Regions from separate parts of the Bordetella sp. H567 genome, predicted to be linked through region 3. Evidence: predicted binding sites of a transcription regulator. Region 3 holds the regulator's gene; each other region holds the start of a gene.
What was found. The regulator HrcA, encoded in region 3, represses chaperone genes, less so after heat shock. The targets are predictions, from matches to a motif close to TTAGCACTCNNNNNNNNNGAGTGCTAA.

Region 1: groES (co-chaperone GroES) is a predicted target of HrcA. The motif match lies at 5,073-5,099, and genes of this name have one in related genera.
Region 2: rpoH (RNA polymerase sigma factor RpoH) is a predicted target of HrcA. The motif match lies at 4,215-4,241, and genes of this name have one in related genera.

What each region holds. Positions count from the first base shown of each region.
Region 1 is NZ_CP012334.1:4,861,128-4,868,696, reverse strand. Features, by position in the region: gene AKI39_RS21815 (hypothetical protein) at 1-1,215, shown strand, start outside; gene AKI39_RS21810 (hypothetical protein) at 1,263-2,840, shown strand; gene groL (chaperonin GroEL) at 3,043-4,686, opposite strand; gene groES (co-chaperone GroES) at 4,725-5,012, opposite strand; gene AKI39_RS26295 (helix-turn-helix domain-containing protein) at 5,502-5,897, shown strand; gene AKI39_RS25635 (DNA methylase) at 7,231-7,569, shown strand, end outside.
Region 2 is NZ_CP012334.1:94,498-102,066, forward strand. Features, by position in the region: gene AKI39_RS00460 (cation:proton antiporter) at 1-1,855, opposite strand, end outside; gene AKI39_RS00465 (phosphodiesterase) at 2,063-2,989, shown strand; gene rpoH (RNA polymerase sigma factor RpoH) at 3,278-4,165, opposite strand; gene AKI39_RS00475 (hypothetical protein) at 4,303-4,992, opposite strand; gene fghA (S-formylglutathione hydrolase) at 5,041-5,928, opposite strand; gene AKI39_RS00485 (S-(hydroxymethyl)glutathione dehydrogenase/class III alcohol dehydrogenase) at 5,928-7,034, opposite strand; gene AKI39_RS00490 (hypothetical protein) at 7,180-7,569, shown strand, end outside.
Region 3 is NZ_CP012334.1:1,256,293-1,263,861, reverse strand. Features, by position in the region: gene dnaK (molecular chaperone DnaK) at 1-1,265, opposite strand, end outside; gene AKI39_RS05715 (thioredoxin family protein) at 1,360-1,695, opposite strand; gene grpE (nucleotide exchange factor GrpE) at 1,758-2,333, opposite strand; gene hemH (ferrochelatase) at 2,455-3,537, opposite strand; gene hrcA (heat-inducible transcriptional repressor HrcA) at 3,583-4,590, opposite strand; gene AKI39_RS05695 (NAD kinase) at 4,709-5,608, shown strand; gene recN (DNA repair protein RecN) at 5,616-7,262, shown strand; gene fur (ferric iron uptake transcriptional regulator) at 7,290-7,569, opposite strand, start outside.

The DNA.
Region 1 (7,569 bases), 1.9 Mb from region 3:
GATCTTGAGGCCGAGCCCGGCCATCTGCCGTCCCAGGGAGTGGCCGCCACGGCGGACGGGCAGGTTCTATGGGATTGCTTCTATCGTCGGCAGTCGGCTGCCATGGAGTCCACTCCAGAGGCGTATCGATGGCTTATCGGGGAACTTGCGCAGGCTCGCAACCTCGCGGCGCAAAAGGGCTGGCCGGGCGTGCCTCCGCTACAGCCCGGGGACGTCGAATCGGCCTTCATGGCGGAACTCGCCTTGCGCACCGCACCGGCAGCGGCCCAATCGCGGTATGTGCCGACATTCCCCGCCCCCTTGCATGAGTTCGACGCCGCCTACATGCCGGAATGGCCGCGTGGTCCTGTCCATTTCGACACCCTGGGCGGCCTGATGCCGGCCTGGTTCACGGGCCAGGCCAAGGACAGTTGGGACGAGATCCGGACTGTATTGCAGGCCGTGAATCAAACCGCCATCGGCCAACGCCTGCTGAGCGATCTGTGGGTATACGGCCGTTCGCGCGCCGTCATGCTGGTCCACCGCAGCACCTCGGGCAAGGAAGGCGTCATGCGGCTGAACGATGCGACGCCCATCTGGGGCTTCGACAAGTCTACCCTGGCCGCGCGGGCGCAATCCCTGGCGTTGACCGAGGGCGAAGCCCAGGCCAGCGGTGCCTTCCTGAGCCTGCTGGTGATCCACGGCATGCTGGCCTCGAAACTGGGCATGCTGGGAAAGGTCGGCGCCGCCGCCGGCTTGCAGCACCAGTTCGAACAGCAGCTTATCGGATGCCGGGCGCGGCGTGCGAACGCCCCGGGCACGGACGTCCTGTCCAGGGGGCATTTGCGCTTCGCGGTCCCCTTGTGGAAAGTGGAAGCTGCGCTGCCCGCGCCGGCCCCGGCGTTGCCCAGCACACTCGGGTCGCGACCATCGACCTCGGCGATGGATAGGGTGTACTCGCAAGGCGGTCCTGCCCTGCCGACCACACCCATGCCTGCCTTGAGGCTGCGACACATGCCGGGCGGAAGCAAGGGCTTGCCGGATGCCGGCCAGGACGCGGGCGACCCGGGAACGTCTCCAACGCAAGACAACGTCCTCGCGCGCTGGCTACAGGAGTCCAAGCGCGCGCTGGCCAACACCTTCAACAGCTCGCCTTCCACCCCCCGGAATCTGGGCGGACGGCAAGACAAGCACAACCCTTATGTGAACGTTGCAAGACGCCATTCAGGCGCCTAGCGCATCGCTGGCGCTCTCTTTTATTCGCTGATTCATCGGAGATCATCATGCATGTCGGCTCTATCCCTCTCCAAGGCGGCTTCCACCCTGACATCGCGGCGGTGCCGGCCGCCGCGGCGAGCGCCTTGAGCACAGCCGGGTATATCGAGGACAACCTGGATGGCTTGTTTACCGCCTTCATCCGTCCCGACTATGCGCAGCATCGCGCGCAATACATGGAACGGCTGCGGCTTATCTACAGCGAGGGTACGGGCCGTGCCCTGATCGAAAGGCTGCGCCTGATCGGCGAAGAGAATCGCATCTATCCCATCCTGGATTCGGTTTCCCCGCCGGCTGCAGACGCAGGCGAAGGTTTGCCGGCCAGCCAGGGCTCACAGGCGCGCCATGTTCATCCGGCCATCCAGATCGACAACGGGCGGGTGATCTGGGATCCCTTGCGCCTGCCCCTGGATCCGCGCAGCCCCGACTATGCCAGTCAATATATGCAGGTGGAGTCCTGCCTGCTCGAACTGCGCCGGCACTTGGAGCGCGGCGGCGCGATCGCGGGCGGGGCGGATACGGCGCACACCGCCTCCGGCAGCACCGATGGCTATGGCGTGCCCGCCGATCCGGCTGCCACTGCGGCACTAGCACCGGCCGATGTATCGGCATCGGCATCGATATCGGCTGAGTCGGTGGCGCCCAAACCGGAACGCCCGGCAGGCCTCAACGCCGCACGGCCCTATCACCTTCCCATCTGGAAAGGGAAAACCAGATTGCAGGACCCGTGCGGCAACCTGCGCATCCACGTCAGCAAGGGATTGGCGCCCCACAATGACGAGCTCCGAGCCATCTTGGGCAAGATCTTCCGCACCGCGCCGGGCCAGACGCTGTTCACCGAGCTGGGCATGTGCGCAAGAAGAGGCGCCGCCTTGATCGTCGCCGAGGGAAATGGAAGGTCCGGCCTGACCACCACCAAGAATGGCGACGTGGTGTGGATGTTCGACAGGCAAGATCTTGCGCGGCGCTGCATACAGCAAGGAATCGCCACGCCGGACCAGGCCGTCTATTCGGCGTTCGTCGACCTGATCGCGGCATGCGATGCGCTAGGAAGCAAACTGCGCCCGGATTCCAGGTGGATACCCAGCGTCTGGCAGGACCGCCGTACGATTGTCGACCAGTTCTACCAGTGCATCAAAGCGCCCTCCGAGCAGCAGCTCGATGGGGTCGCCCGTGTACGCGCGCCCGGTGGTGCCAACGATCCGCAGGGCCTCGGTCGCATGGGTCATCCCGCCGGTCCGGACAGCGCCGTCCACCCGCCGGACCCAGCCCCAACCGTTTCCACCGCTTCTACCGTTTCCACCGATAACGAGTCGGTGTCTCCGCACGCCGCGCGCACCGGCTACGAGACGCGTCCTGCCACGGGCGGCGCGCAAGCCTCGTCACGTGGCGACGCGCCGGGCTGGCGACGACGGCACGGGATCCGGGACAGCCTGACCGGCATCGTGCGCTCGCTGCAGACTCGCCTGGGCCTGCGGAATACGCCCCGCGATCCCATGGAAGATACGCGCGCGTACGACGCGCTGATCGGTGCCCCTCGCCATTACCCAGGCCAAAACCCATACACGGTGATTTCCAAGCAGTAAGGGCACGCCGAAAGCGGCATGCGCCCGCTCGCGGCAGGCGGCTTCGTGACCGGTAGGGTGGCCCGCCGGTCCGCGCCCAGGCCTGCGAAGGCCGCCGGCGGCACGCTCGTCCTTGGCATGAAAAAAGGCCAGGTTCGCAATGAACCTGGCCTTTTCGCGGAAGCAAGGCCCCGGATGCTCCGGGGCTCGCGGACCGGACTTCTTAGAAGTCCATACCGCCCATGCCACCCATGCCGCCGGGCATGCCAGCCGGGGCAGCGGGCTTGTCTTCGACCAGCTCGACCACGGCAGCCTCGGCCGTCAGCAGCAGGCTGGCGACGGACGCGGCGTTTTGCAGGGCGGTGCGGGTAACCTTGGTCGGATCCAGCACGCCTTGCTCGACCAGGTCGGCGTACTCGCCGGTCGCGGCGTTGTAGCCGAAGTTGCCCTTGCCAGCCAGCACGGCGTTGACGACCACGCTGGATTCTTCACCGGCGTTAGCCACGATGATGCGCAGCGGCTCTTCGACGGCACGCAGGATCAGCTTGATACCGGCGTTCTGGTCAGGCGTATCGCCCTTCAGTTGGGAAATGGCTTGCTTGGCGCGCAGCAGGGCCACGCCACCACCGGCAACCACGCCTTCTTCCACCGCGGCACGCGTGGCGTGCAGGGCGTCTTCGACGCGGGCCTTCTTTTCCTTCATTTCGACTTCGGTCGCGGCACCGACGCGGATCACCGCGACACCGCCGGCCAGCTTGGCCACGCGCTCTTGCAGCTTTTCACGGTCGTAGTCCGAGGTGGCTTCCTCGATCTGGACGCGGATTTGCTTGACGCGGGCTTCGATCGACTTGCTGTCGCCAGCGCCGTCGATGATGGTGGTGTTTTCCTTGCCCACTTCGATGCGCTTGGCCTGGCCCAGATCCTGCAGCGTGGCCTTTTCCAGCGACGTGCCGATTTCTTCGGAGATGACCACGCCGCCCGTCAGGATGGCGATGTCTTCCAGCATGGCCTTGCGGCGGTCGCCGAAGCCAGGCGCCTTGACGGCGGTGGTCTTCAGGATGCCACGGATGTTGTTCACGACCAGGGTGGCCAGCGCTTCGCCTTCGACGTCTTCCGCGATGATCAGCAGCGGACGGCTCGACTTGGCGACTTGCTCCAGGATGGGCAGCAGGTCACGAATGTTGCTGATCTTCTTGTCGTAGATCAGGACAAAGGGGTCTTCCAACGCGGCGACTTGCTTGTCCGGGTTGTTGATGAAGTAGGGCGACAGGTAGCCGCGGTCGAACTGCATACCTTCGACCACGTCCAGTTCGTTTTCCAGCGACTTGCCGTCTTCGACGGTGATGACGCCTTCCTTGCCAACCTTGTCCATCGCGTCGGCGATGATCTGGCCGATCGAGGAATCGCTGTTGGCGGAGATCGAGCCGACCTGGGCGATTTCCTTGCTGGTCGTGACGGGCTTGCTCAGCTTCTTCAGCTCTTCGACGGCGGCGGCGACGGCCTTGTCGATGCCGCGCTTCAGGTCGATCGGGTTGAAGCCGGCGGCCACGTACTTCAGGCCTTCCTGGACGATGGACTGAGCCAGCACGGTCGCGGTGGTGGTACCGTCACCGGCGTTGTCGGAGGTCTTGGAGGCAACGTCCTTGACCAGCTGGGCGCCGATGTTCTCGAACTTGTCCTTCAGTTCGATTTCCTTGGCGACGGACACGCCGTCCTTGGTCACCGTCGGGGCGCCGAAGGAGCGCTCCAGCACAACGTTGCGGCCCTTGGGGCCCAGGGTGGTTTTAACCGCGTTGGCGAGGATGTTCACGCCACGCACGATGCGCACACGGGCGTCATCGGCGAACAGGACTTGCTTGGCAGCCATAGTATTTCCTTACGGGAATTCGGTATCGGGATGGGGAATTACTGGATCACGGCGAGGATTTCTTCCTCGCGGATGACGAGCAGTTCCTCGCCATCGACCTTAACGGTCTGGCCGGAATACTTGCCGAAGAGCACCTTGTCACCAGCCTTCAGGTCAACCGGCAGGACCTTGCCGTCTTCCGTGCGCTTGCCGGGACCAACGGCGACGACTTCGCCTTGATCGGGTTTCTCGGCCGCGCTATCGGGAATGACGATACCCGAGGCGGTTTTGCGCTCGTTGTCCAGACGCTTGATGATCACGCGATCATTCAGAGGACGCAGGGCCATGAAGAACTCCTGTTGTTCAGTACGATAGGGGGTTGTCTCAAGGGGCCGGCCCGGGTTGTGTTAGCACTCCACGGCGGCGAGTGCTAATTATAGGGGCGGTTCTGGAGGGTTCAAGGGGGAGGGGCGGCGTTGTTACAACTCTGTCGGCGCAGCTGTCGAAGTTCATCCAACTTGGAATTTCGGTCATCCAGTTTGGAATTCGGGAATTTCCGATATACGAGCATTGGCGCGGGCTCCAGCCCTATTTCGCTCCCGAAGGTCCATTCCGTGATGTGCGGGGCCCCGTGGGATTGATGGAGCGGTGCCGCCTATCTATGCGGTGTTTTAGCGGATGAGAGGTTCGGGGCAACGCAATACAGTCAAAGGAAGCGCAGTCGCGTCAGCGGCTTAGCCCCCCAATTGACTGGGCCCGACAACGGTTGGGAGGCGAACTTGACCAGGTCTCACGGTTTCGGCATTTGCCTTGAACGCTTACGGAAGCGTCGAGAGATGCATGCCAATCGCCTGGCATCGCTTGCTGGCGTCGACCCTTCCTACATCACCCTGTTAGAACGAGGGCGCCGGCCCCCTCCTCGGGAGGCTGTTCTTAGGCGGTTGATCGCCGCGCTTCTGCTCACCCCTAACGAAGAAGAGCAACTCACTCGAGCCGCTCTGAATCAGCTTGGCTTATGGCAAGTCAAGCGAGTCAATGGACACACCGCTGCCTTAGCACTGGCGAAATCCCTTCTTCTGAATGATTCGCGGTTCACGGAGCAGGACTATCGAGTAATTGACTCAGTTGTTCAAGCCATATTGCGCGAACGAGATGGCGGCAGCGATGTGTGCGGACAAGTCGCAAAGCGCGAGTCCGCGGCGAGGCCGAACCTGACGGAGAGAACCATGTAAAAAAAGAAAACGCCGACCAATTCGAAAGCTGACCGGCGTTGTACAGCGGGCGAAACCCACCGTAGCGGTACGCCAAGTTTCTCTCCGCTGTGCAATCCCGTCAAGCAAATTCCCGGCTTGTCTCGACAAGTTGCGGATCCCTATTGCCTTACGGAGGCGAACATATGCTGCAGAAACCTGGCCGGCAGGTGGTGACTCGTTCACCGCACAGGCGCGTCGGTTACGTCAGTTGCCGGTGGTTCCAAGAACAGCAGATTCAGTACGAAACCCTTCTCGAGCAGAGCTTCGTTCGAATTGCGCTCTTGTGCCCTGGTGTGACTTCAATTGAATCTCAACCCTTCAAACTGAGCTTGCCCAGTGGCGGAACCACGCACCCTGAACCGACCATGAGCGATCGCCGAGGCCACCGATCTTTGAAGACTTGATAGCGCCTCCCCCCGGGCGCACCAACATTAGGAAGACTTTCCCAGGCAGATCCGAGACCAGAAGTACATCTAAACACGGGCCAAAGCAAACGCAGCAGTTCAAGGCAGATGAATAGCCAGAGCGGTTACATCATTCATCGCTGCGGCGGCCTCTTCATGATTTACAACAGTTTTTTCCAAGAGCCGCAAGACAGGATATATCGTGAAGTGTTAAGTCAAAAGGGGTTTATTAGCGACATGAATGTCAGAACTTGTGCGCGTTTGCGCCATACCGGCCGATAAGGAACGCTCGAAGGTTAAGCCCACCACAAAAGCTCTTCAGTTGCGCTGCCTTTCGCAAACACCAAAGCTTTTGTATCCCGTAAACCCTCATGCCACTTCTATACGCAGGGTGCCGAAACTTCACTTTGGACGGCGCCTAATTAGAGTGTCTGCGAACATATCACTTCTAATAACCCAACCTAAGTGTGCGGGGCTGCAAAATGCGGTGACTTCACTGCCGAGAGTGGCGACGCATTGGAGTGGTCTAGCATAATCGCGTAACCGCCATTCCCGTTATCGTCCTCATCCAATGTCAATCGCCATTTTTAACGTCTAAGTTATGAATTTACTACCGCTTCGGCCGGGAGCAGTCCTCACGAAGAAATGCGGGTAATCACGGTTGTTGCGGCCAATGCGATTATCCGCTTGGCAGTTCTTCGCGTCGGTAATGGCCGCACGCGCGCCCGTACGCTGAATAGGCCAGTTTTAGTACCAAATTACGTTAAGCTCCAACCACCGCCAGAGTCGCGGAGCAGTGTGATAGGCGCCTCTTTAATCCGCCGCCATTTACCCACCAGGAGGCTCTTGTTGAGACGATCTGCGGATGTGTACAATTGCCGCTATTTAGCGTCACAGACTGCAAACTTATGGGCATCACTACCTACGTTGCATCGCAAAGCCTCAACGTTTTGAATCCGAAGCGACATCTGGATATGAAAGGTGCTGAGGATAAAAAAATCTTCCCATACTACGCGGGCTATTCTTTCACCTTTGCAGATTCCCTTCTTCAATCGATGAGGCTGGGTCCAGGTTCCCTGCTCCTTGATCCCTGGAACGGAAGTGGTACGTCCACTATGGCTGCAGCGACGCAAGGGATCCGGGCGACCGGATTTGATCTAAATCCCGCCATGGTTGTCGTTGCGAAGGCGTCTTTAGTATCCAACCTCGATATCGACAGCCTCAAACCGCTAGGAAAAGCTATCGCG
Region 2 (7,569 bases), 1.2 Mb from region 3:
CGGCATCCAGCCGCCGCTGGTGGGCCGTCACGATGCGCTGCGTGGCCTCTTCGCCCAGCATGACCTTCAGTTGCTGCCCCGCGAACAGGATCACGCGCTGCGCCACCGACCGCTTGCACATCAGCGCGGCAAACCGCTGCGCCAGTTCGCGCGACAGCCAGCTCTGGAAGCCGAACAGATAGTGCAGCCGCAGCGCCGCGCGGAAGGACCGCGAATAACGCACGTCGGCCGCGATGGCGTTCTCGAACCCGGCCACGCCGCCCGCACGCACGGCGTCTTCCAGGCGTTCGGCGCGAGCCAGCAGGGATTCGGCCATGCGCCAGTCGACGATCTGCGCCTTCAGGATGTCGAAGAACATTTCCTCTTCGCGCCGCGCCAGCGTGGCCAGCCCGATGTCTACGCGATCGGCCACGCTCATATGGCGCACCTCCGCATCGCGCAACTGGCCCAGCGTGCGGTCGAACACCGCGTGGATGCGCTCGCGCACTTCCGGCCCGATGTGCTCGGCCGCGGCAACCTCGTCGGTTTTTTCCTGCAGGTCGCCCAGCGCCACGGCCAGCGCCTGGTCGCGCAGGGTGGCCTCGTGCCGGGACAGTTCGTTCAGGCGCAGCATGCGGATCAGCGGGCGCAGGCTGATGCCGTTGATGAACAGCGTCAACAGCACGAACCCGGTCGTGGCCACGGCGACGAACTCGCGTGCTTCATAGGGCACGTCGCCGCGCTCGGTGACGGCCAGGGCCAGCGCCAGCGATACCGCGCCGCGCAAGCCGCCCCACAGCATGACGGTCTTGTACGCGCGGTTCACCCGCGTGCCCAGCCGCGTCATGCCCAGCAGCGGCACCAACCCGAACACGGCGACCGCGCGCGCCGCCAGCGCGGCGACGAAGAGCACCAGGATCAGGGCAATGTCGCCCAGCGTGGCGTCCGCCATCAGCCGCGGGATCAGCATGGCGGCGAACAGGAAGATCAGCGAATTCGCCCAGAAGCCGAACTGCTCCCATGCGCTGGTCAGGTGCTCGAAGGTGGTCGGCGCCATGCGCGTGCGTCCGGTCGAACCCACCACCAGGCCCGCGATCACCGTCGCCACCACGCCCGATACGTGCAGATAGTGGTCGCAGACGAAGAAGGTCAGGTAGGCCAGCGTCAACGTCAGCGTGATCTCCGCGGCGGGAAAGCCGCGCAGCACCGCGAAGAGCATGCACGCCGCTCGGCCCATGGCATAGCCGGCCAGGCCGCCACCCAGGAAGCTGACGACGAAGTCCACCAGGATGTGGCCCGCGGACATTTCGCCATGGCCGGCCAGCACGCCCACCAGCACGGAATACAGGGCGATCGACGCGGCGTCGTTGAACAGGCTTTCGCCTTCGACCAGCGTGGTCAGCCGCTTGGGCGCGCCGACCTCGCGAAAGATCCCCACGACGGCGGCCGGGTCCGTGGTGGCCACGATGGCGCCCAGCAGCAGGCAGACGACCAGGCCATACGAAGACAGGCCGTTCAGCGTAATGCCCACGACCACCGTGGACAGGAACACCGCCACGATGGCCATCATCAGGATGGGTCCGATGTCGTCCATCAGGCGCCTGACGTTCATCGACAGCGCGGTTTCGAATAGGAGGACGGGAAGGAAAACGGTAAGGAAAGTTTCCGAGGAGATCTCGAACTTCTCCAGCGAATCCAGCATACCGGCCAGTACGGGCGGCGCCCAGCCATGGATATGGATGACGATACCGAGCAGACATCCGACGATGGCCAGCAGCACGGAATACGGCAACCCCAGCCGGCCGGCAAGCGGAGGCATGAAGCAGACCAGCGTCAACAGCGCCGCCAAGCCGAAAACCAGCAAACCCACATCCATCTAATTCTTTTCCGCGCCATGGTTCATTTAGCGGAGAGGATAGCTGGTTTTGCCGCGGGCGCACGTTTCGTTACGGGCGGCACGATTTGGTGGATGCCCGCCGCCGCGTATTTTCGCTAACGTTGGCGGCATCCGCACCGCCGCGGCAGCATCCGCCCATGCCGCGGAGCATGCCGACGGGACAGGATGCATACACCGGAGCCGCCGTTGCACACTATCCCGAAGCCTTCCCTTCCATCGCCGGCAAGCGCCGCCGACCCGGGCGCGAGCGATGCCGCCGACAGCAGGCCCATCGTGGCGCTGCAGCTTACCGATCCCCATCTCTTCGCGACGCCCGGCCTGATGCTGGGCGTGGACACGAATGCGAGCCTGCGCGCCGTGCTTGCCGCCATCCGCCGCGATCACGGCAACGCCGATGTGCTGCTCGCCACGGGAGACCTCTCCCATGACGGCAGCGAGCTGTCCTATCGCCGCTTCGCCGACGCGCTCACGCCGCTGGGTATCCCCGTGCGCTGCCTGCCGGGCAATCACGATACACCCGCCACGCTCAAGCGAGCGCTGGGGGCGTGGACCGAGCCCATCGGCGATGTCGGCGCGTGGCGCATCATCCTGCTGGATTCGCGGACCGACGGTTCCAATGCCGGCCACCTGGAGCGCGACCAGTTCGAACTGCTGGACCATGGCCTGTCGACCGCGCAGGGCCGGCCGGCCCTGGTGGCCGTGCATCACAACGCGGTGCAGGTCAGCCCCGAATGGCGCGACGCCATGATGCTGGACAACGCGGCGGAACTGTTCCGCCATCTGACCCGCTGGGGCAATGCGCGCGTTCTGCTATGGGGCCACGTCCACCAGGAATTCGACCGCCGGCGCGGCAATGTCCGCATGCTGGCCACGCCATCCACCTGCTTCCAGTTCACCATCCGCGACGGCCGCCACCGGCTGGATCCGCAGCCGCCCGGCTATCGCTGGCTGAAGCTCTATCCGGACGGTTCGATCGCCACGGGCGTGCGCCGGCTGGACGCCGCGCTATGGCGTGCCCTGGTGCAGGAATGGAACGAGCCGGAGGAAATCCCCATCGCCGTGGACCCGGCCGCGGACCGCGATGCGCCGGCCGTGCACGCCGAAGGCGCATAAAAAACGGGGCACCGCTTGTGGGTGCCCCGCCAAACACCTGTCTCATAGGGGAGGGGAAAGAGGAGAAGCCGAGACAGGTGAGAAGACGACGGGCCCGGAATGCTCCAGGCGCGTGGTCTACGTAAGGTTAGGCTGGGTGCCCATGAGAAAGTTTCGCCGATACGGCGGATTTCCCGTGGCGAGATGTATCAGGATTTAACGAAAAAGGCCCTCAAGAGGGCCCTCTGGGGAGACGCCGCCGGAGGCCGGCGGTAAAGACCCCGGCCCATGGGGCCGGCCGGTCTCGTGTTACGCCGGCTGCAGGCTGCCGCGCATCTTCTTCAGCGCGGCGGCCTCGATCTGCCGGACGCGTTCCGCGGAAATGCCGTATTCCTGGGCCAGCTCGTGCAGCGTGGCGCCGCCGTCATCTTGCAGCCAGCGCGCCTGCACGATGTGGCGGGACCGCGGATCCAGGGCTTCCAGGGCATCGTTCAGGCCCGTGCTCTGCAGCTTGTCCATGGCCTTGCGCTCGAGCACGCGAGTAGGTTCCTGCCGCCCTTCATCGGACAGGTAGGCGATGGGCGCGTAGGCGTCCTCGTCATCGTCCTGCGCTTCGAGCGCCATGTCGCGGCCGGACAGGCGGACTTCCATCTCGCTGACGTCTTCCGGGCGCACGTTCAGCTGGCGGGCGATTTCGTCCACCTGTTCCGTATCCAGCGTCTTGCCGTCGGGCCGCATGCTGCGCAGGTTGAAGAACAGCTTGCGCTGAGCCTTGGTCGTGGCCACCTTCACCAGGCGCCAGTTGCGCACGATGTACTCATGGATTTCGGCCTTGATCCAATGCACCGCGAACGACACCAGCCGTACGCCGCGCTCGGGATCGAAGCGCTTGACCGCCTTCATGAGGCCGACGTTGCCTTCCTGGATCAGATCGGCATGCGGCAGGCCGTAGCCCAGGTACTGGCGGGCGATGGACACCACCAGGCGCAGGTGCGACAGCACCAGTTCACGGGCAGCGTCCAGGTCGCCGCCGTCGCGCAGGCGGCGGCCCAGGGAGACTTCCTGCTCCGCGGTCAGGATCGGCAGGCGGTTCACCGCGGAAATGTATGCGTCGATCGTTCCCAGCGCGCCTGGATTGGCGATGGCCAGCGTCAGGGCGTTGCCGGGTAAGGCCAACGAGGAACTCGGTTGTTTCATGGTGTTGTGCTCCAGGAAACCGCTATGGGTAGAACGCATTCGTGTGATGTTAGCACTCTGAATTAGGGAGTGCTAATTCGACCCGCGACAGCGTCCGAAGTTCAACGGGCGCGCCATGCAGGCCCCTGAAAGACCGGCTACCAGCCGCGCTGCTTCAGCGCGTCCTGCGTGGCGGCGTCCTCCGGGCGGATGAACAGGGCGCCGCGGGGGTCCACGAACACGCGGTAGCGCGCGCCATCGAACATCGGCATGTAGGCCCCGCTGCCGTACTGTACGTCCACGAAGGGCAGCCAGCCCGGGAACCGCTGCTTCAGCGCCCCCAGGTCAGGCATGCCCGCCGGACCGAGCGCATAAACCGTGCGCGGTTCGGACTGATCCGCCGCCGGGTCGGTGTAGCGGCCCGACAGGCGCTCCAGGCGATACAAGGGCGGCACGCCCGCCAGCAGGGCAGGCAGCCGCCACCGCACCATCCGCGCATCGATCTGCCACTCGTCGCCGCGCAGGGTGTAGTCCTCGGGCGCCTTGCCCGGCAATTCCGCCGTGGCCACGAACTGCCGCGGCGCCTGCTGGCGCAGCACGATGCGGGCCACGGGCTCGTCCGCGGTCAGGCGGAAGAACTGGTACAGCGTAACGGCGAACATGGCCGATACGCAGGCCAGGGCCAGCAACAGCAGGCCCACCAGGCGCCGCATCGGCCGCAGGCGGAACTGGCGGCGGCCGCGCGCATCGCGGGGGCCGCCCCTGCCCAGGAACAGCCCGAAGCCGATGAGCAGGGCCGCGATGGTCACCACCGCGATCCAGACGGATGGAGCGACGCCTTCGATCAATGCGATCCTCGCGAAATGCCCACGGACAATTCCAGTATATAGAGGGCGTCAAGCCCCGCCATCGGCCAGGACTTCCGGCGTGGCCGCGCCCTGCAGGCGCTCGGCATGGAAGCGGATATGGTCTTCCATGAAGGTCGAAATGAAGTAGTAGCCGTGGTCGTAGTCCGCGTGCCGCCGCAGCTGCAAGGGCTGCCCGGCCTGGGCGCAGGCCGCTTCGAAAGCGTCCGGATACAGTTGCTGCGCCAGGAAGCGGTCGGCCAGTCCCTGGTCGACCAGTATGCCGGCCGGATACGGCGCGCGGCTGGAAGCCATCAGCGCGCTGGCGTCATGGGTGGCCCAGGCGTCGGAATCCGTCCCCAGATAATTGGAGAAGGCCTTCTGGCCCCAAGGACAGCGGCTGGGCGCCGCGATGGGGGCAAAGGCCGAGACGGAACGGAACCGCCCGGGATGGCGCAGCGCCAGCACCAGCGCCCCATGGCCGCCCATGGAATGGCCGAAGATGCCGATACGGCTCGGCACAGCGCCCAGTTGCGCCGTCGCCATGCCGTAGAGCTCCTGCGCGATGTAGCTTTCCATGCGGTAGCGCGGCGCCCACGGCGCCTGTGTCGCGTCCAGGTAGAAGGCCGCCCCGGTCCCCAGATCCCAGTCCTGGTCCTCGCCCGGCACGCCGGCGCCCCGCGGGCTGGTGTCGGGCGCGATCAGCATCACGCCGTAGCGGGCCGCCCAGCGCTGCGCGCCCGCCTTGATCATGAAGGTTTCCTCGTTGCACTCCAGCCCGGCCAGGAAGAACAGCGCCGGCACCGGGCCGCCGTCCGCCTGCGGTGGGGTGTACACCGAGAAGCGCATGGGCAGCCCGATGACGGCCGACTCATGCCGGTAGACGCGCTGCCAGCCGCCGTGGCAGCGATGCTGCGCCAGGACTTCCAGGGCCGCCATCAGTACAGCACCACCGAGCGGATGGACTCGCCGCGCTTCATCAGGTCGAAGCCGTCGTTGATCCTGTCCAGGGGCAGGGTATGGGTGATGAGGTCGTCGATGTTGAGCTTGCCTTCCATATACCAGTCCACGATCCTGGGAACGTCGGTCCGGCCGCGCGCGCCGCCGAAGGCCGATCCTTTCCATTCCCGGCCGGTCACCAGCTGGAACGGCCGGGTGGCGATCTCCTCGCCGGCGGCGGCCACGCCGATGATGATGGATTTGCCCCAGCCCTTGTGGCAGCACTCCAGCGCCTGGCGCATCAGCTTGGTATTGCCTACGCATTCGAAGGAATAGTCGGCGCCGCCGTCGGTCAGCTGGATCAGGTGGTCGACGACGTTTTCGACCTCGGACGGGTTGACGAAGTGCGTCATGCCGAACTTGCGCGCCAGCGCTTCGCGGCGCGGATTGATGTCCACGCCGATGATCTTGTCGGCGCCCACCATCTTGGCCCCCTGGATGACGTTCAGGCCGATGCCGCCCAGGCCGAAGACGACCACATTGGCGCCGGCCTCCACCTTGGCGGTATAGACCACGGCGCCGACCCCGGTGGTCACCCCGCAGCCGATATAGCAAACCTTGTCGAACGGCGCATCGTCGCGGATTTTGGCCAGGGCGATTTCCGGCACCACGATGTGGTTGGCGAAGGTGGAGGTACCCATATAGTGGTGGATGGGCTTGCCCCCCAGCGAAAACCGGGACGTGCCGTCCGGCATCAGCCCCTTGCCCTGGGTGGCGCGGATCGCCTGGCACAGGTTGGTCTTGCGGGACAGGCAGAACTTGCACTGCCGGCACTCCGGCGTGTACAGGGGAATGACGTGATCGCCCGGCTTCAGGCTGGTCACGCCCGCGCCGGTTTCCAGCACCACGCCAGCGCCCTCGTGCCCCAGGATGGCCGGGAACAGGCCTTCCGGATCCGCGCCGGAAAGCGTGTAGTAATCCGTGTGGCAGATACCGGTCGCCTTGATCTCCACCAGGACCTCGCCGGCCTTGGGGCCTTCCAGGTCGACGTCCTCGATGGTCAGGGGGGCGCCGGCTTTCCAGGCGATGGCGGCTTTGGTCTTCATGGTTGCTCCAGGCGATGCGCTTCGGTCGGGAAATGTTAACGCGTTACCGGGGTAACCTTACTGTTGCGCGCGGCCGTTTACGCGGTACCATTTATTTTCCTGCGCGAACGTCCCGTTCCCTGCATGTCTCGGTCCTGACATCCCTATGGCTCGCCTGCCCCGACTGTACGCTCCCGGACTGCCGCAACTCGTGCAGGCCAACTTCATCAATCCCCTGGCGGCCCCGTCGCAGCCGGCGCCGGCCGACACGCTGAACCAGGTGGCGACATGGCTGGGCGAGACCGCCACCCGCAACCGCGTGGCGCTGCACGGCTGGGTGCTGGCCACGGACCGCATCCTGCTGCTGGCCACGCCGGTGGACGGCGAAGGGCTGCCGCGGCTGATGCAGACCTTGGGGCGCAACCTGGCGGCGCGCCTGCGCGGCGGCCGGGTGTTCGCCGGCCGCTATCGTTCCGCGCTGGTGGAGCCGGGCGCCTGGGTCCTGCCCGCGCTGGTCTGGCTGGAAACCTATCCGGTGCGCAGCGGGGCCACCCAC
Region 3 (7,569 bases):
CGCGTCGGGATGGTGGTGTTCTTCTGGATCATCTTGGTCATGACGCCACCCAGGGTTTCGATACCCAGGGACAGCGGGGTCACGTCCAGCAGCAGCACGTCCTTGCGGTCGCCCGACAGCACGGAGCCCTGGATCGCGGCGCCGGCGGCCACGGCTTCGTCCGGGTTCACGTCCTTGCGCGGTTCGCGGCCGAAGAATTCCTTGACCTTCTCCTGCACCTTGGGCATGCGCGTCATCCCGCCGACCAGGATCACGTCATGGATTTCCGACACTTTCACGCCGGCGTCCTTGATGGCGATGCGGCACGGTTCGATGGTGCGCTCGATCAGCTCCTCGACCAGCGCTTCCAGCTTGGCGCGCGTGATCTTCAGGTTAAGGTGCTTGGGACCGGACGCATCGGCCGTGATGTACGGCAGGTTGATTTCGGTCTGCTGGCTGGAGGACAGTTCGATCTTGGCTTTTTCGGCCGCTTCCTTCAGGCGCTGCAGCGCCAGCACGTCCTTGGACAGGTCGACGCCCTGCTCTTTCTTGAACTCGCCGATGATGTAGTCGATGATGCGCTGGTCGAAGTCTTCGCCGCCCAGGAAGGTATCGCCGTTGGTCGACAGCACTTCGAACTGCTTTTCACCCTCGACATCGGCGATTTCGATGATGGAGATATCGAAGGTGCCGCCGCCCAGGTCATAGACCGCGATCTTGCGGTCGCCCTTTTCGGCCTTGTCCAGTCCGAAAGCCAGCGCGGCCGCGGTCGGCTCGTTGATGATGCGCTTGACTTCCAGGCCCGCGATGCGGCCGGCGTCCTTGGTCGCCTGGCGCTGGCTGTCGTTGAAGTACGCCGGCACCGTGATCACGGCTTCGGTGACTTCTTCGCCCAGGTAGTCCTCGGCCGTCTTTTTCATCTTGCGCAGCACTTCGGCCGAAACCTGCGGCGGCGCCAGCTTCTTGCCATGCGCTTCGACCCAGGCATCGCCGTTGTCCGCCTTGGAAATCTTGTAGGGCATCAGGTTGATGTCCTTCTGGACTTCCTTCTCGTCGAATTTGCGGCCGATCAGCCGCTTGACGGCGTACAGCGTGTTCTTGGGATTGGTGACGGCCTGGCGCTTCGCGGGTGCGCCCACCAGGGTTTCACCGTCGTCCATGTACGCGATGATGGAAGGCGTCGTGCGGGCGCCTTCGGCGTTTTCGATGATGCGAACCTGGCCACCGTCCATCACAGCCACGCAGCTGTTGGTCGTACCCAGGTCGATGCCGATGATCTTGCTCATGATGGATTACCTTGAATGAGGTCGGTTCTAGGATTGGTAAAAAACTTGGTTAGCGGATAAGTGGGGCTGCCGCCAGGGTTTTCAAGCGTGGAATTCAGCGCTTTTCCACCCGCAGCCGCCCAACAGCCTCGGAGAACTGCGGCAGGCCCGGCCAGCCGGTGATCCGGCCCAGACGCTTGCCCGCCCGATACATCACAAAAGTGGGGACACCATGCAGGGAAAATCGCCGCCCCAGCGCCACGTCGGCATAGACGTCGGCCTGGAACCAGCTCAGCCCCAGTGCCAGCAGCGCATCCTTGTGCAGCAGCGCGGCCTGCTTGAAGCGATTGCAGTTGTAGCAGTCGGTGCCCCACAGGAATACGCAGCGCAGGTCATCGCCCGGCGCCTGGACGACGTCGCGGTCGAAACCGCCGCTGTCGACGGGCCGCATCCCGAACAGGTCGAATACCTGGGCGGGATCGAAAGCCTGGGCGATGGACACGGCGCGCTCCGTCAGCCCTGTTGCCCCGCGGACACCACCACCAGCGCCGGACGCAGCACGCGGTCGACGATCAGGTAGCCCTTTTGCAGGGTCTGGACCACGGTATTGGCGGGCTGCTCGGAAGGCACCGACGAGATGGCCTGATGCTGATGCGGATCGAACTTTTCGCCAGCGGCGGGCGCGATTTCGATCAGACGGTTGCGCTCGAAGGCGGAGACCAGCTGCTTGAGCGTGGCCTCCACGCCCTCGCGCAGGAATTCGACGGTCTGGTCCTGCTGGGCCAGCGCCGCTTCCAGGCTGTCCTTCACGGGCACCAGGCTCTCGGCAAAGGACTCGATGCCGAACTTGTGGGCCTTGGACACGTCATCCTGCGCGCGGCGGCGGATGTTTTCCGCGTCGGCGCGGGTGCGCAGCAGTTGATCGTGGGCTTCGGCGGCCTTGGCCTGTGCGGCCTCCAGTTCGGCGCGCAGCACCGCCACCAGGCTTTCATGGTCGCCCGCCCCCTGGCCGGGCGTACCGGTACCGGCCGCCTCGGCGGCTGCGTCGTTATCGGGCCTTTTCTCGGCAGGCTCGTTCTGTGCCGTCATGGATACATCCTCCGGGTGACAAATAACGTTTGCCCTCCACTATGGGGGCCAATGCCCCCATTTCAAGGCGGGTTAAGCGACAAACCCGGAATTCGTCCAAGTATTTGAAGTTATTTGTCTTTCAGGCCGCCGTGGGCCAGCCCTGCAGGTTGCGCTGGACCAGGTCGGTCAAAGCGGCGATCCATGCCTCGTCATCGTTGACGGCGGGTATGTAGCGCAGCCGCTTGCCTCCGGTCTCCAGAAAGGCATCCCGACCTTCCACCTGAATTTCCTCCAGGGTTTCCAGGCAATCCGCCAGGAAACCGGGACAGACGACGTCGACCTCCGTCACGCCGTCCCGCGCCAGCGCCATGAGCGTCGGCGCGGTATAGGGCTCCAGCCAGCGGGCCGTGCCGAAGCGGCTCTGGAAGGTGATCAGCGCCTGTTCCGGCATCAGGCCGAGGCGTTCGCGCAACAGGCGGCCGGTGCGCAGGCAGTCCTGGTAGTACGGATCGCCCAGCTCCACGGAATAGCGCGGCAGGCCGTGAAAGCTCATGACCAGCGTCTGCGGCCGGCCATGCTCGCGCCAATAGGCTTCGATGCGTCCCACCACCGCCTGCAGGTAGCCGGGATCTTCGTGAAAGCGCTTGATGAAGCGCAGTTCCGGCTGGTCGCGCAGGCGGGCCGCATGGCGGGTGACCGCGTCCACGGCCGTGGCGGTCGTGCTGGCCGCATACTGCGGGTAGAGCGGCACGGCCAGGATGCGCTCGCAGCCGCGCCGGCGCAGGTCGTCGATCGCGTCGGCCACCGAGGGGGCGCCATAGCGCATGCCCAGCGCCACCTCGGCCTGCACGCCGCGCTGGGCCAGCAGGCGGCTCAGGCCCTGCGCCTGGCGCCGGCTGTAGACCATGAGCGGCGAGCCTTCCTCCATCCAGATGCCGCGATAGCGCGGCACCAGCTTCTTCGGCCGCAGCGTCAGGATCAGGCCATGCAGGATGGGCCACCACAGATAGCGCGGAATTTCGATCACGCGCGGATCGGCCAGGAACTCGCCCAGGTAGCGGCGGATTTCCGTGGCCGTCGGGGCCTGCGGGGTGCCCAGATTGATCAGCAGCACACCGGTCTTGCCGGGCCCGGAAGGCGCCTGTTCGGAGAATGGATCGGCCTGCTCCGGCTCGGGCAGGAAACGTTCGGGCCACAGATACTTGAACGCACGCAGGAACACGCGGATACCTCGACAGCCATGCCGTCCCCCGCAGGGACCGCCGGATTATTTGTGGTTATGACTCAGGGCGTTGGACAGCAGGCGCGCCGTAATGTCCACGATGGGAATGACGCGCTCGTAGGACATGCGGGTGGGGCCGATCACGCCCAGCGTGCCGACCACCTGGCCGTCGACGCCATAAGGCGCCGTGATGACGGAGACCTCTTCCAGGGGCATCAGCTGCGAATCGCCGCCGATGTAGATCTGCACCCCTTGCGCGCGGCTGGAGACGTCCAGCAGCTGCAGCAGGTCGGTCTTCTTTTCGAAAAGCGCGAACATCTTGCGCAGCCTGTCCATGTCCGAGGCGATGTCGGTGACGTCCAGCAGCTTGCGTTCGCCGGAAATCACCACCGCGTCGCCGTCCTCGACGGCTTCGGTGCCCGCTTCCACCGCCGCCTGCATCAGGCGCGAAATATCGTCGCGCAGCTGCGCCAGTTCGGTGGCCAGCGTGCGACGCACCGCATCGAAGGACTTGCCGGCGAAATGGACGTTGAAGAAATTGGCGGCTTCCAGCAGTTCGTGTTCGGCGTAGTCGCGCTGAACGAACAGGATGCGGTTCTGCACGTCGCCGTCCGGCGTGACGATGATCAGCAGCACGCGCTTTTCGGAGAGCCGGATGAATTCGATCTGGCGAAAGACGTGGGCGCGCTTGGGCGTGAGCACGACGCCCGCGAACTGGGTCAGGTTGGACAACAGGGCCGCCGCGGCGTTGACCGCGCGCGCGGGCTCGGCCGCCGGCAGGCTTTCGCGGATGTGCTCGTGCTGGATGTCATAGCTGCGCACCGCCAGCAGGGAGTCCACGAACAGCCGGTAGCCGCGGGGCGTGGGAATGCGCCCGGACGACGTGTGCGGGCTATGGATGAGGCCGGATTCCTCCAGATCCGCCATGACGTTGCGGATCGTGGCCGGCGAAAGGTCGAACACCTTGGAAAGGGTGCGCGATCCGACCGGCTGGCCGTCGGCGATATAGCGTTCAATCAACGCCTTGAGCAGTGCGCGTGCGCGGTCGTCCATGTGGCTATTTTATGGAAACTTTTTTGCAACGGTGCCAATTTTGTCCCGCAAAGGCAAATATGGCCCCATATAATCGTTGAATCCGAGCTCAACCCCCACCCGGAAGCGCCTCTCCAGCATGCATTTCCCGACCGTCGCCCTCATCGGCAGGTACCAGGACACCGGCCTGGACGCGCCGCTACGCGCCTTGGCACAGATGTTGACCGAGGAAGGCCGCGGCGTGCTCATCGAACGGGACACGTCCCACAACACCGGCTTGGCGGAATTCCCCGTTGCCGACATCGACGAAATCGGCGAGCGCGCCGACCTGGCGGTGGTCATGGGGGGCGACGGTACCATGCTGGGCGCGGCGCGCTACCTGGCACCCCACGGCGTGCCGCTGATCGGCGTGAACCATGGCCGGCTGGGTTTCATCACCGATATCCCCCTGCACGACGCCAAGAACGCCCTGGCGCGCGTCCTGGAAGGCAACTTCAAGGCCGAGGATCGCATGCTGCTGGAAGGCAGCATCTGGCGCGGCGACAAGCAGATGTTCCGGGCGTCCGCGGTGAACGACGTGGTGCTCAACCGCGCGGGCCGCGGCGGCATGATCGAGGTCCGCGTCGAACTGGACGGCACCTTCATGTACACGCAACGGGCGGACGGCCTGATCGTGGCCACGCCCACCGGCTCCACCGCCTACGCGCTGTCGGCCAACGGCCCCATCCTGCATCCCGGCCTGCAGGCCATGGTGCTGGTGCCCGTCGCGCCGCAGACGCTCTCCAACCGCCCCATCGTCATTCCCGACAACGGGGAGCTGACCATGACCCTTACCGGCATGGGCCGCGTCGAACATGGCGCCTCCTGCCATTTCGACATGCAGACCTGGTCGGACCTGCAGCCCGGCGACCGCATCGTCGTGCGGCGTGCCCCGCACACCATCCGCTTCTTGCATCCCGAAGGCTACAGCTTCTTCACCACCCTGCGCCGCAAACTGCACTGGAACCTGATGCCCCAGGCCACGGATAGCGGGGAATGACGCCGCCATGCTGCGCACGCTGCACATCCGGGATTTCGTCATCGTGGAAAAAGCCGACATCCATTTTGGTGCGGGCTTTACCGTCTTCTCCGGCGAAACCGGCGCCGGCAAGTCCATACTGATCGACGCGCTGGCGCTCACCCTGGGCGAGCGCGCCGATGCATCCGTCCTGCGCGAAGGCGCGGCCCGCGCGGACATCAGCGCCGTGTTCGATACGCCCGGCCACCTGCGCGAATGGCTGGCCGAACGCGAGATCGAGGCCGAAGAAGAACTTGTCCTGCGCCGCGTGGTCGACCCGCAAGGCCGCAGCCGCGCCTTCATCAATGGCGTTCCCGCGACGGTGGCGCAGCTGCGCGAGCTGGGCGACAGCCTGGTGGACATCCACGGGCAACATGCGCACCAGAGCCTGATGCGGCCGGACGCCCAACGCGATCTGCTGGACGCGCACGGCGGCCATGGCGACTTGCGCCAGGCGATTGCCCAGGCCTGGAAGCGCTGGCGCCAGCTCGCCAGGCAGCTGGAAGGCGCCGAACATGACAGCGCCTCGCTGGAGGCCGACCGCGAACGCCTGCAATGGCAGGTCGACGAGCTGGACAAGCTCGATCCGCGTCCCGGCGAATGGGAAGCCCTCCAGGTGGAACATACGCGCCTGGCGCATGCGCAATCCCTGCTGGACGGGGCATCGCGCACGCTGCAGGCGTTGGACGGCGACGATGAATCCGCGCATAGCCGGGTGGTCGCCGCGGCCCACGTGCTGGAACAGCTCAAGCGCCACGACCCCGGCCTGGCAGGCGTGTGCGAGGAACTGGAGTCCGCGCGCATCGCCATTGCAGAGGCCGTCTCGGACCTGAACAACTACGTCAGCCGGGTCGAACTGGATCCCGCGCGATTGGCGCAGGTCGAGGAAAGGCTGGGCGCCGTCTTTGAACTGGCGCGCAAATTCAAAACCGAACCCGAAGCGCTGCCCGCGCTGCGCGAATCGCTGCAGGCGCAGCTGGCGGACATGGCCGCGGCCGCCGACGTCGATGCCCTGCGCGCGCAGGCCCAGGCCGCGCAGGCGGACTACGCCAAGGCCGCCGCCAAGCTGTCGACCGCACGCCGCAAGACCGCCAAGGAACTCGGCAAGGTGGTGACCGACGCCATGCAGACGCTCGCCATGCAAGGCGGACGCTTCGAAGTGTCGGTCGAAAAAGCGTCAGCCGCCTCCGCGCAGGGGGACGACGTGGTGGAATTCCTGGTGGCCGGCCATGCCGGCACCACGCCCCGCCCGCTGGCCAAGGTCGCGTCGGGCGGCGAACTATCCCGTATTTCCCTCGCCCTGTCGGTGATTGCCAGCCGCGCCGCGCGTGTACCCACCCTGATCTTCGACGAAGTCGATAGCGGCGTGGGGGGCGCGGTGGCCGAAGTGGTAGGCCGGCTGCTGGGCGAACTGGGCCAGCGGCACCAAGTGCTGTGCGTGACCCACCTTCCCCAGGTGGCGGCACGCGGCGGCGCGCACTATCAGGTCAGCAAGACTGAAAAAGCCGGCACCACGCATTCGCGCATCGTCGAACTGGATGCCGATGCGCGCATCGAGGAAATCGCGCGCATGCTGGGCGGGATCAAGATCACCGCCACCACGCGGGAACACGCCCGGGAAATGCTGGGCGCATGAGCAGCGCGCGTTTCGGGGTGCCGGCGCCTAGCGCCGGGTGCCGCAATCCCCGCAAGTACCGTAGAGCACCATCGCATGGCTTTCCAATAGGAAGCCGTTGTCCTTGGCGATCTTGTGCTGGCGCTTTTCGATATCGATGTCGTTGAATTCAACGACTTTTCCGCAGTTCGTGCAGATAAGGTGATCGTGGTGATCCCCATCGTTCAGCTCGAACACGGCCTTGCCGCTATCGAACTGGCTGCGCGCCAGGATGCCGGCCTGCTCGAACTGCGTGAGCACCCGGTAGACGGTGGCCAGGCCGATTTCG